Frankia alni ACN14a: one gene and its partner. The protein of the gene in region 1 interacts with the protein of each later gene in a pairwise test. Links are inferred from orthologs where the notes say so. Each region holds a gene or a part of one and is shown on either strand. Other genes may lie near its edges. The genes, in order: FRAAL_RS19875 and FRAAL_RS26055.

What was found.
Region 2: the proteins of FRAAL_RS19875 (region 1) and FRAAL_RS26055 interact in binary tests that used the Escherichia coli proteins (3 or more experiments, as listed by UniProt). The link is inferred for Frankia alni ACN14a from one-to-one orthologs.

The regions. Positions count from the first base shown.
Region 1 is NC_008278.1:4,932,677-4,939,759, reverse strand. Bases 2,558-5,460 are described here. They hold FRAAL_RS19875 (ABC-F family ATP-binding cassette domain-containing protein), read left to right. Parts: upstream 2,558-3,153; coding sequence 3,154-4,767; downstream 4,768-5,460. Other genes in these bases: FRAAL_RS19870 (cation diffusion facilitator family transporter), read left to right, coding at 4,946-5,460; FRAAL_RS19880 (transglutaminase family protein), read left to right, coding at 2,558-2,841. Outside these bases: FRAAL_RS19890 (circularly permuted type 2 ATP-grasp protein), read left to right, coding at 1-876; FRAAL_RS19885 (alpha-E domain-containing protein), read left to right, coding at 870-1,817; more of FRAAL_RS19880, read left to right, coding at 1,996-2,557; more of FRAAL_RS19870, read left to right, coding at 5,461-5,908; FRAAL_RS19865 (hypothetical protein), read right to left, coding at 5,966-7,083. UniProt on the Escherichia coli protein: Genetic data indicate it may be involved in ribosome assembly or function.
Region 2 is NC_008278.1:6,488,337-6,492,977, reverse strand. Bases 146-4,466 are described here. They hold FRAAL_RS26055 (multifunctional oxoglutarate decarboxylase/oxoglutarate dehydrogenase thiamine pyrophosphate-binding subunit/dihydrolipoyllysine-residue succinyltransferase subunit), read right to left. Parts: upstream 4,153-4,466; coding sequence 346-4,152; downstream 146-345. Outside these bases: FRAAL_RS26060 (DUF6104 family protein), read right to left, coding at 1-145. UniProt on the Escherichia coli protein: E1 component of the 2-oxoglutarate dehydrogenase (OGDH) complex which catalyzes the decarboxylation of 2-oxoglutarate, the first step in the conversion of 2-oxoglutarate to succinyl-CoA and CO(2).

The DNA of each region.
Region 1 (7,083 bases):
ACCGAGGGCGAGCAGCCGGTGCACGTCGTCTACCGCCGGGTGGACGACGACTGGCTCGACCCGCTGCACTTCCGGCCGGAGTCGATGGTCGGCTGCGCCGGCCTGGTCAACGCCGCCCGCGGCGGGCACGTGACGATCGCCAACGCGGTCGGCAACGGGGTCGCCGACGACAAGCTGATGTACACCTACGTCCCCGAGCTCATCCGGTACTACCTCGGCGAGGAGCCGATCCTGCCGAACGTCGACACCTACCGGCTGGAGGACCCCGACCAGCGGGCCCACGTCCTCGACCACCTGGACACCCTCGTCGTCAAGCCGGTCGACGGTTCCGGTGGCAAGGGCATCGTCATCGGGCCCCAGGCGAGCGACGCCGAACTCGCCGAGCTGCGGGTGCGGGTCAGCGAGGACCCCCGCGGCTGGATCGCCCAGCGGGTCGTCAAGCTCTCGACGTCGCCGACGCTGACCGACGACCGCCTCGGCCCCCGGCACGTGGACCTGCGCCCGTTCGCCGTCAACGACGGCACCAAGGTGTGGGTGCTGCCCGGCGGGCTGACGCGGGTCGCGCTGCCGCGGGGCAGCCTGGTCGTCAACTCCAGCCAGGGCGGCGGCTCCAAGGACACCTGGGTGCTCGCCGCCGAGCGCAACCCGCGAGAACCGGCGCTGCCGATGGCCCGCCCACCCGGTGCCGCCGCCCGCCCCGCCAGCGGCCCGGACCACGGTCCGGTCTCCTCCGACCAGCAGCAGCAGCAACAACAGCAGAACCAGGCCGGCCCCGCGGCCGCCGCCGGGATCGCCGGTGCCGCTGCGACCGCCGTGACCGCTGCGACCGCCGTGACCGCCGCGACTGCTGTGACCGCCGGGAGCTCGGGATGCTGAGCCGGATCGCCGAGTCGCTGTTCTGGATCGGCCGCTACGTGGAGCGGGCCGAGTCCACCGCCCGCATCCTCGACGTACACGTCCACCGGGTGCTGGAGGACCCCTGGCTCGACGCGGGTTCCGCCGGCCGCGAGCTGCTCGCCGTCATGGGCCAGCCCGCGACCTTCCACCAGCAGGTCGACTCCCGCACGGTGACCGAGACCCTCGCCTACGACCCGGCGCGGCCGTTCAGCATCACCGGGGCGCTCTCGGCGGCCCGGGAGAACGCCCGCAGCGCGCGCGTGGTCGTCTCCAGCGACGTCTGGGAATGCCTCAACGCCACCTGGAACGACCTGCCGCACACCGAGGAGCTGGCCCGCCGGCTCGGCCCGCACGTGTTCTTCCGCTACGTCCGCGAGCGCACCGCGATGCTCGCCGGGCTCGTCGACGCCACCCTCGCCCGCGACGACGGCTGGCGGTTCCTGGTGCTCGGCCGCAGCCTGGAACGCGTCGACATGACCTCCCGGCTGCTGTCGTCGAGCATCAGCGACGACCCGCACTCGCAGAGCTGGATCAGCCTGCTGCGCTCCTGCGGCGCGCACGAGGCGTACCTGCGGACCTACCGGCGCGCCGTCGACGCCGCCCGGGTCGCCGAGTTCCTGCTGCTCGACCGGCTGTTCCCGCGCTCGGTGTACTGGTCGCTGGCGCTGGCCGAGGACATCCTCGCCGAACTCGACGGGGGCCGCGGCCGACCCCGGTCCACCGTGGACGACGCCGCCCGGCGCACCGTCGGGCGGACCCGCACGGAGCTGGAGTTCCACAGCGTCGCCGAACTCGTGGAGAACATGCCGGACCTGCTCGCCTCCCTGCAGAGCACCTGCTCGTCGGTCAGCGCCGAGGTGACGGCCCGCTACTTCGCCCGGGAGGCGCCGCGGTCCTGGGCGATGGAGGTGCCGGCGTGAACCGGCCGTCGCGGCTGACCCGCCCGGCCAGTCCCACCCGGGTGGTCCGCCCGGCCAGGGGCGACGGCGCGGCCCGGTGGACGCGGCGGGCCCCGGCGCCGCGCCGGGGGCGGCCGGCGAGCCCGACCCGCTCGATGGGCCCGACCCGGCCCACCCGACCCACCCGAGGGGACTCCTGGTGAGCTGGCAGATCCGCATCGAGCACTCGACGGGCTACCGCTACGCCAGCCCCGTGCTGTCCTCCTACAACGAGGTCAGGATCATCCCGCAGACCGCCGCGTCCCAGCTCACGCTGGAGGCCACGGTCCGCACCGAACCGGCGGCGACCACCTACCGCTACTGGGACTACTGGGGCACCCAGGTCACCGCGTTCGACCTGCACACCCCCCACACCGAGCTCGTCGTCACCGGCCGGTCGATCGTGCAGACCGCCGCGGCACCGCACCCCCCGACCGACGTCCCCACCTGGGAGCGGCTGGGCGCCGACCCGGTCGCGGACGAGTTCGTCGAGTACCTGCGCCCCTCGGCGTCCACCCCGGAGCACCCCGAGCTCGCCGCCGCCGCCCGCGACCTGGCCGCCCGCCACGGGCCGCGGGAGTTCATCCCCGCCGTCGGCGACTGGGTCCGCGAGCGGCTCGCCTACCGGACCGGCACCACCGGTGTGCACACCTCCGCGGTGGAGGCGTGGCGCCGCGGCGAGGGCGTCTGCCAGGACTTCGCGCACCTCGCCCTGGTCCTGATGCGGGCGGCGGGCATGCCGGCGCGCTACGTCTCCGGCTACCAGCACCCCTCCGCCACGGCGGAGGTCGGCGAGACCGTCGAGGGGCAGTCGCACGCCTGGGTGGAGGGCTGGCTCGGCCGGTGGTGGGGCTTCGACCCGACCAACGCGGTCCCCGCCGGCGAGCAGCACGTGGTCGTCGCCCGCGGTCGCGACTACAACGACGTCCCGCCCGTGCGCGGCGTCTTCTCCGGCGGCACCTCGACCTCCCTCGGTGTCACCGTCGCCGTGACCCGCCTGGCCTGACCCCGCCGGCGGCGACCCCGCGGCCCGAGGGTGTCGCGGCCCGAGGGCGTCGCGGTGGGGAGACGTCGCGGTGGGGAGGCGTCGTGGTGTGCGGGGCGTCGGGGTGTGCGGGGCGTCAGGGCGTGCGGGGCGTCGGGGCGTGAGGACGTCGCCACGTGGGGACGTCGCCCCGCAGGAACGGCACCGTAGTCTGGACGGCATGCGCATCGCCGTGTCGTGATCGGATGATGTCCCGCCCCGGTGGCGTTTCCACCGCCGTCCGTAGCCGTCTGACGTCACCACGGCGTCGCCCCCGAAAGAGGCCCAACCTCAATGATCATCGTGTCCGAGCTCGAACTGCGCGCCGGAGCCCGCACCCTGATCGAGCCCGTCTCCTTCCGGGTGCAGCAGGGCGACCGGATCGGTCTGGTCGGGCGCAACGGCGCGGGTAAGACGACGCTGCTGAAGGTGCTGGCGCGGGAGGGCATTCCGTTCGCCGGCGGCGTCGACGTCCGCGGGGAGCTGGGCTACCTCCCGCAGGACCCGCGCGCCGGCGACCCGACCGACACCGCCCGCGACCGGGTGTTGTCCGCCCGCGGCCTCGACGTGCTGCTGCGCGAGATGGAGAAGCTGCAGCTGGAGATGGCCGAGCTGGTCGACGCGAAGGCGCGGGACGCGGCGATTCGCCGCTACGGCAGCCTGGAGGAGCGCTTCGGCACCCTCGGCGGGTACGCCGCCGAGGCGGAGGCGGCGCGGATCTGCTCGTCGCTGGGCCTGGCCGACCGGGTGCTCGCCCAGCCCATCGGCACGCTCTCCGGCGGGCAGCGCCGCCGGGTCGAGCTGGCCCGGATCCTGTTCGCCGGGTCCGGCAGCTCGGATGCGACGCTGCTGCTCGACGAGCCGACGAACCACCTCGACGCCGACTCCATCGTCTGGCTGCGTGACTTCCTGCGTGCGCACAACGGCGGCCTCGTCGTCGTCAGCCACGACGTCGACCTGCTCGACCGGTGCGTCAACAAGGTCTTCCACCTCGACGCCAACCGCGCCGCCCTCGACGTCTACAACGTCAACTGGAAGACCTACCTCAACCAGCGGGAGCTCGACGAGCGGCGCCGTAAGCGGGAACGCGCCAACGCCGAGAAGAAGATCGACTCGCTGAAGGCGCAGGCCGACAAGATGCGGGCGAAGGCGACCAAGGCCCGCGCCGCCCACCAGATGGACCGCCGCGCCGAGCGGCTGGCCGCCGGCCTCGCCGACGTCCGCGTCGCCGACCGGGTGGCGAAGCTGCGCTTCCCGGACCCGGCACCCTGCGGGCGCACCCCGTTGACCGCCAGCGGCCTGTCGAAGTCCTACGGTTCGCTGGAGGTGTTCACCGACGTCGACCTGGCGATCGACCGGGGGTCGAGGGTGGTCGTCCTCGGGCTCAACGGCGCCGGCAAGACGACGTTGCTGCGCATCCTCGCCGGTCAGGAGCGCGCCGACACCGGCGAGGTGCATCCGGGGCACGGCCTGCGGCTGGGTTACTACGCGCAGGAGCACGAGACGCTGGACACCGACCGCTCCGTGCTCGACAACATGCGGGCCGCCGCACCGGGCACCTCCGACGTGGAGCTGCGGCGCATCCTCGGCGCGTTCCTGTTCAGCGGTGACACCGTCGAGCAGCGCGCGCAGACGCTCTCCGGCGGCGAGAAGACCCGCCTGGCGTTGGCCGGCCTGGTGTGCAGCTCGGCGAACGTGCTGCTGCTCGACGAGCCGACGAACAACCTCGACCCCGCCTCCCGGGACGAGGTGCTCGCCGCGCTGACCACCTACAAGGGCTCCGTGGTGCTCGTCACGCACGACCCGGGCGCGGTCGAGGCGCTCGATCCGCAGAAGGTGCTGATGCTGCCCGACGGCGTCGAGGACAACTGGTCACCCGATCTGATGGAGCTCATCACCCTGGCGTGAGGTCACCCTGGCGTGATGCCCGCCGGGCGGCCGGTCGCGGCGTCCGGGCGGCCGCGAGGTCGGGGCGTCCGCGCCACCGGGCCCGCGCGCACCCGCCGCACGGCCGGCGGGTCGGACTTGCCAGACTGGGACGTCAGGTCGGAGGGGACACCGGCCTGACCCGAAGTGGAGAGTCTTTGTGAGTACGCAGGGCGGCACCAAGGCGGTTCTGGCGGCGCTGGCCGCCAATCTGGGCATCGCGGTGACGAAGTTCGTGGCGTTCCTGCTCACGCAGTCGTCGTCGATGCTCGCCGAATCCATTCACTCGGTCGCCGACTCCGGCAACCAGGGTCTGCTGCTGCTCGGCCAGCGCAAGTCGGCCAGCCCGCCGGACGAGGAGCACCCCTTCGGGTACGGCCGCGCGCGGTACATCGCCGCCTTCCTCGTCGCCATCGTGCTGTTCAGCGTCGGCGGGCTGTTCTCCGTCTACGAGGGAGTCGAGAAGCTGCGCCATCCGCACGAGCTGGAAAGCGGCCTCATCGCCGTCGTCATCCTGGTGATCGCCGTCGGGCTCGAGTCCTACTCGCTGTCCACCGCGGTCCGCGAGTCGAGCAAGACCAGAGGAGACCGCTCCTGGTGGCAGTTCATCCGGGAGGCGCGCGCCCCGGAGCTGCCGATCGTCCTGCTCGAGGACCTCGCCGCCGAGCTGGGGCTGATCTTCGCTCTGCTCGGCGTCGGGCTGACCCTGCTGCTCGACGATCCCATCTGGGACGGCGCCGGCACCCTGGCCATCGGCATCCTGCTGCTCGTCGTCGCGGTGCTCGTCGCGACCGAGGCGTACGGCATGCTTGTCGGGGAGGCCGCGACCCCGCAGGCCGTCGCGACGATCCGCGGCACGCTCGCCGCCGCACCCGGGGTGACGAAGGTCATCCACCTGCGGACCCTGCACCTGGGCCCGGACGAGTTGCTCGTCGCCGCCAAGATCGGGATTGCGCCGACGGCGACGATGCGGGAGGTCGCCGCGACCATCGACGGCGCCGAGGAGGCGCTGCGGGCGTCCCTGACGGTCCCGATGCGGATCTTCCTGGAGCCGGACATCCCCCGCGACGCGCTGCCCCGACCGGCCGCGAGCGGCACCGAGGCGACCTCCGCACCTGCCTGACGCCGTCCGCCGGCGCCGTCGGGCTCGGAGCCGGTCGCGGCCGTCGGCGGGCGCGGGTCAGGCCTGGGGGCCGCCGAGGCAGAGTCGCAGGGCGAGGGCCCCGATCGCACCCAGCGACACGAGGATGACCGGCAGGCTGCCGGCCTGCAACCGGTCGCCCGGCCGGGCCGGTCGGGGCCGGGGTGCCACCGCCGCGACCAGCAGCCAGGGAAACACCGGCAGCCAGCTCCGTTCCGCCCCGCCCTCGGCGAGGCCCAGCGGCACCGCGAACAGCACGGTGGCCGTGGCGCCGACCAGGAACGGCCAGCCCGGCGTCAGGCGTAGCCGGCGCGCGGCGCGGACGGCGACGGGACCGGTGGCGAGAACCAGCACGGTCAGGTCCAGGAAGAGCCAGGCCAGCGCGGCTCCGGCCGACGGCCGCGGCGCGCTGGCCAGGGTCAGCCCGTCCGGCCAGGAGAAGCCCCAGGCGTAGAACAGCCACAGTGGCAGCAGCGCGCCGAGCCCGGTGATGACGTTGAGCAGCGGCCGGCGCCGAACGAAGTAGGCGGCTGCGACCGCGACCCCCAGCCACACCGGGGCGTAGCCGAACAGCGCCGCCAGACCCAGCAGCAGTCCGCTCGCCAGCGCCCACCAGACCGACCGGCGCGCCGGCTCGCAGCCGACCACGCCGACGGCGACTGCCAGCGCGGCGAGCGTGGCGGTGACGGCGTCCGGGGAGGCCGCCATCCATCCGCTCCACGGCGCCAGGACGAGGACGGGAACCAGGCGGCGGGCCGCGGTCTCGTGGCACAGCGAGCGCACGGCGACGCACACCACCGGGACGGTCAGCGCGCCGAGCGCGGTGAACAGCACGCCGATCGTCACGGCGCCGTGCAACCCCGCCCGGGTGAGCAGCCAGGTGGCGAGCACCGGCCCCGGCGGGTGCGCCGGCAGCACGGCGACCGCGCCGGCGGCCGCGTGTGGCGTCGTCGTCGTGTAGGCGGCGAGCAGGCCGCGCGGGTCGTCGCCGACCGCGCCGGCCGCCTCGAGCAGGTCCGCCGGTGCGCGCAGACCGGCGGCGAGATCCCCGGGGGCGACCAGGGCAAGCGCGAGGCTCCACGCCAACGAGCCCACATAGCCCAGCAGCAGCAGAGTGCTCCAGGGCAGTCGGAACGCCACCGACCGCGCGGCCGGGG
Region 2 (4,641 bases), 1.6 Mb from region 1 along the record:
AGGTGGCGAGGCGCTCGACGGCCTCCTCGAACTCCGGATGGACGTCGACGAACGCCCGCAGCGAGTCGGCGAGCCCCTCGTAGGTCACCGTCTCCGCGCCGCGGCGGTCGGCGAGCTCCTCGATGCCTCGGTCGGTGAAGTACATCCCGCTCCCGTCGTCCCCGGCGGCGTCTCGCGCGCGTCCCGCTGTTCAGCCGCACCCTGCTGCCCGACGGCATCCTGCTGCCCGACGGCATTGAGGACGGACGGTACCGGTGCTGCCGGTACCGTCCGTCCTCCTCGTCGATGCCGTACCTGGCGGCCGTCCGTAACGTAGCCGCCAGGTGTCGCTCAGGCGGTGACTGCTCAGTCCTCGAACGCGGCCTCGACGAGGGCCTGCTGCTCGCGCTCGTGCACCCGCGACGAACCCGACGCCGGTGCCGCCGCCGCCCGCCGGGAGATCCGGCGCAGGCGGATCCCGCCGGGCAGGAACTCGCCGAGGTTGAGCGCCATGTGCGGGTAGGCGCCCTGGTTCGCCGGCTCCTCCTGCACCCAGACGACGTCGGTGAGGTTCGGGTAGCGCTCGAGCGCCTTCGCCAGCTCCGGCCCGGGAGTCGGGTAGAGCTGTTCGACCCGCAGCAGCGCGAACCGCTCGGCGTCGTCGTGCCGGCCCCGGGCGGCGGCCAGGTCGTAGTAGACCTTGCCGGCCGAGAGCAGCACCCGGCGGACCGTCGACGGGTCGGTGACGAAGTCGTCGGGAATCACCGGCTGCCAGCCACCTTCGGTCAGCTCCGCCACCGTCGAGGTGGCGGCCTTCAGCCGCAGCATCGACTTGGGTGTGAAGACGACCAGCGGGCGCCGCACCGGCGAGAGGGTCTGCCGGCGCAGCAGGTGGAAGTAGCTGGCGGGCGACGACGGCGCCGAGACCGTCATGTTGTTGTCCGCGCACAGCGACAGGAACCGCTCGATGCGGGCGGAGGAGTGGTCCGGCCCCTGGCCCTCGTAGCCGTGCGGGAGCAGCAGCGCCAGCGCCGAGCGCTGGCCCCACTTCGCCTCGCCCGCGCTGATGAACTCGTCGATGATCGACTGGGCGCCGTTGGCGAAGTCGCCGAACTGCGCCTCCCAGAGGACCAGCATGTCCGGCCGGGCGACGGCGTAGCCGTACTCGAACCCCATCGCCGCGAACTCGCTGAGCAGCGAGTCGTAGACGTAGAAGGTGCCGACGCCGTCGTTGTGCTCGGTCCCGTCGACGCCGTAGCGCAGCGTCCGCAGCGGGGTGTGGTCCTCGGCGCTGTGCCGGTCGACCAGCACGGCGTGCCGCTGACCGAAGGTGCCGCGGCGGCTGTCCTGCCCGGTCAGGCGGACCGAGCGGCCGTCGAGCATGAGCGTGCCGAACGCCAGCGTCTCGGCGAGCGCCCAGTCGATCGCGTCGGTCTCGACCATCTGGGCGCGCCGCTCGATCTGGGGGCGCAGCCGCGGGTGGACGGTGAAGCCGTCGGGCAGGTTGACCTGCGTCTCGACGACCTTCTTCACGGCCTCGGCGGAGACCGCGGTGCTGACCGCGGCGGCGGCGGCCGCCTCCTCCGGGGTGGTGACGATCCGCGGCTGCGGCGCGGTGCCCGACGGGGTGGTGTCCCGGGTCTGCGCGAACGCCTTCTCCAGCTCCGCGCGGTAGGACTTCATCGCCTGCTCGGCCTCGTCGCGGGTGATGTCCCCGCGGCCGATCAGCGCCTCGGTGTAGAGCTTGCGCACCGAGCGCTTGCTGGCGATGGTGTCGTACATCAGCGGCTGGGTGAACGACGGCTCGTCCATCTCGTTGTGGCCGCGGCGGCGGTAGCAGAGCAGGTCGATGACGACGTCCTTGTTGAACGCCTGGCGGTACTGGAAGGCCAGCGCCGCCACCCGCACGCACGCCTCCGGGTCGTCCCCGTTGACGTGGAAGATCGGGGCCTGGACCATCCGGGCGACGTCGGTGGCGTACACCGACGACCGGCTCGACTCCGGCGAGGTGGTGAACCCGACCTGGTTGTTGATGACCAGGTGGATGGTGCCGCCGGTGCGGTAGCCGCGCAGCTGGGAGAGGTTCAGCGTCTCGGCGACGACCCCCTGCCCGGCGAACGCGGCGTCGCCGTGGACGAGGATCGGCAGGACGGTGAAGCCGGCCGTGCCCTTGTCCAGGATGTCCTGCTTGGCGCGGACGACGCCCTCGGTGACCGGATCGACGGCCTCCAGGTGCGACGGGTTCGCCACGACCGAGACGGGCACCTTGCGCCCCTCGCGGCCGGTGTACACGCCCTCCGCGCCCAGGTGGTACTTCACGTCGCCGGAGCCGTGCGCCGTCTGCGGGTCGAGGTGGCCCTCGAACTCGGCGAAGATCTGCCGGTAGGACTTGCCGACGATGTTGGCGAGCACGTTCAGCCGGCCGCGGTGGGCCATGCCGATGACGACCTCGTCGATGCCGGCGTCGGCGGAGCGCTCCAGCACCTCGTCGAGCGTCGGGATGGTCGACTCGGCGCCCTCGAGGGAGAACCGGCGCTGGCCGACGTACTTCGTCTGCAGGAAGGACTCGAACGCCTCCGCGGCGCCGAGGCGCTCCAGCACGTGCAGCTGCTCGGCCGGGTCCGGGCGCTCCGCGGAGCGCTCGACCCGAGCCTGGATCCAGGCCCGCTCGTCGGGCTCCTGGATGTGCATGTACTCGATGCCGACCCGGCGGCAGTACGAGTCGCGCAGGACGCCGAGCACGTCGCGCAGCGACATCGTCCGCTGGCCCGCGAACCCGCCGACGGCGTACTCGCGGTCGAGGTCCCACAGCGTCAGCCCGTGACTGATGATGTCCAGGTCGGGGTGGCTGCGGATGGCGAACTCGAGCGGGTTGGTGTCGGCCATCAGGTGGCCGCGCACCCGGTAGGCGTGGATCAGTTCCAGCACCCGGGCGTTGTGGTCGAGGTCGCCCTCGTGCACCACGGGCATGTCCGAGACCCAGCGGATGGGCTCGTACGGCACCCGCAGCGACTGGAAGATCTCGTCGTAGAAGCCGTCCTCGCCCAGCAGGAGCTGGTGCATCCGGCGCAGGTACTCGCCGGACTGGGCGCCCTGGATGATGCGGTGGTCGTACGTGCTGGTCAGCGTGATCGTCTTGGAGATCGCGAGCCGGGCCAGCGTGTTGGCCGCGGCGCCGGAGAACTCGGCCGGGTACTCCATCGCGCCGACGCCGATGATCGTGCCCTGGCCCTCCATCAGCCGGGGCACCGAGTGCACCGTGCCGATGCCGCCCGGGTTGGTCAGGCTGATGGTGACGCCGGTGAAGTCGTCGGTGGTCAGCTTGTTCGACCGGGCGCGGCGGACCAGGTCCTCGTAGGCCGCCCAGAACTGGTTGAAGTCCAGCGTGTCGGCCTTCTTCACCGCGGCGACGACGAGCTGGCGGCCCTTCGGGGTCACCAGGTCGATGGCCAGCCCGAGGTTGACGTGCTCCGGCTGGACGAGCGCCGGCTTGCCGCCGACCTCGGCGTAGGAGGCGTTCATGGCGGGGTGGTCGGCCAGGGCCTTGACCATCGCGTAGCCGATGATGTGGGTGAACGACACCTTGCCGCCGCTGGAGCGGGCCAGGTGCCGGTTGATGACGATGCGGTTGTCCGCGAGCAGCTTCGCCGGGAACGCCCGCACCGACGTGGCGGTCGGGACGTGCAGCGACGTCTCCATGTTGCTGACCACGCGGGCGGCCGCGCCGCGTAGCGGCGTGGTGGCCGAGCCCTGCGCGCCGGCGGGGGCGGGTGCCGGCTGCTTGGCGGCCGCGGCGGGCGCGGTGGCTGCCGGCTTCGCGGGCGCGGAGGGTGCGGGCGTGGCGGGCTTCGCGGGCGCCGCCGCGGCGGGCTTCGCGGGCGGGGCCGGAGTGGGCACGGACGCCGGGGCCGCAGGCGGAGTAGGCTTCGCCGCGGGCGGCGCCGTGTGCGCGACCTCACCGTCGGGCGAGATCCCGCTTGGTGCCACCTCCGCGGCGGGCGCGTCCGCACCGGGGCCGGCCGGCGGCGCGGTGGGCCGGTAGTCGGAGAGAAACTCCCGCCACTCCGGCGACACGCTTTGCGGATCTTCGAGAAACTGCTGGTAGATCTCGAAGACCAGCCATTCATTAGGTCCGAAGTCAGGTCCTGACGCAGGAACCGTCGGTGCTGTCACGGGGCCATTCGCCTCTATCCACGGTCTCACTTCACGGCCTCCGAAAGGCCCTTCTGCCACCGTCTGCTCAGGCTACCCGCTCTGGACACCCAGGGCAGGGGCGGGCCCGCCCGGTCGGGTCACAGGCACGGTGCGTGCCGGGTCGACGCCGCCCTGCCGTCCACCTGGTCGGTCGTCGCGTGCCGGGTCGGAAGCGGAGGGTGACTCGCCCCGGCCTGGCGGCCAGCACCCGATGCGGGTCGTTCGTCCGGCTTCCCGCGTGGGGAACACCTGGGGCGATCCATCCGTTAAACTGAGTGTCGCCGGCCCGCATCATGGCCCCCGGACCCAATAAAAGTCGCTTCGAGCGACCTACGCCCGTGAGGCGACCTGGCGGGCCGGCGTCTACTTGGTTCGAATAACGCAGCTCGCCCCGGCGGATCGCCGGGGCGATTTCTGCTGTTCGGGCCCGTCCACCCGCACCGAGTTCCGCCGCACCGAGTTCCCCCG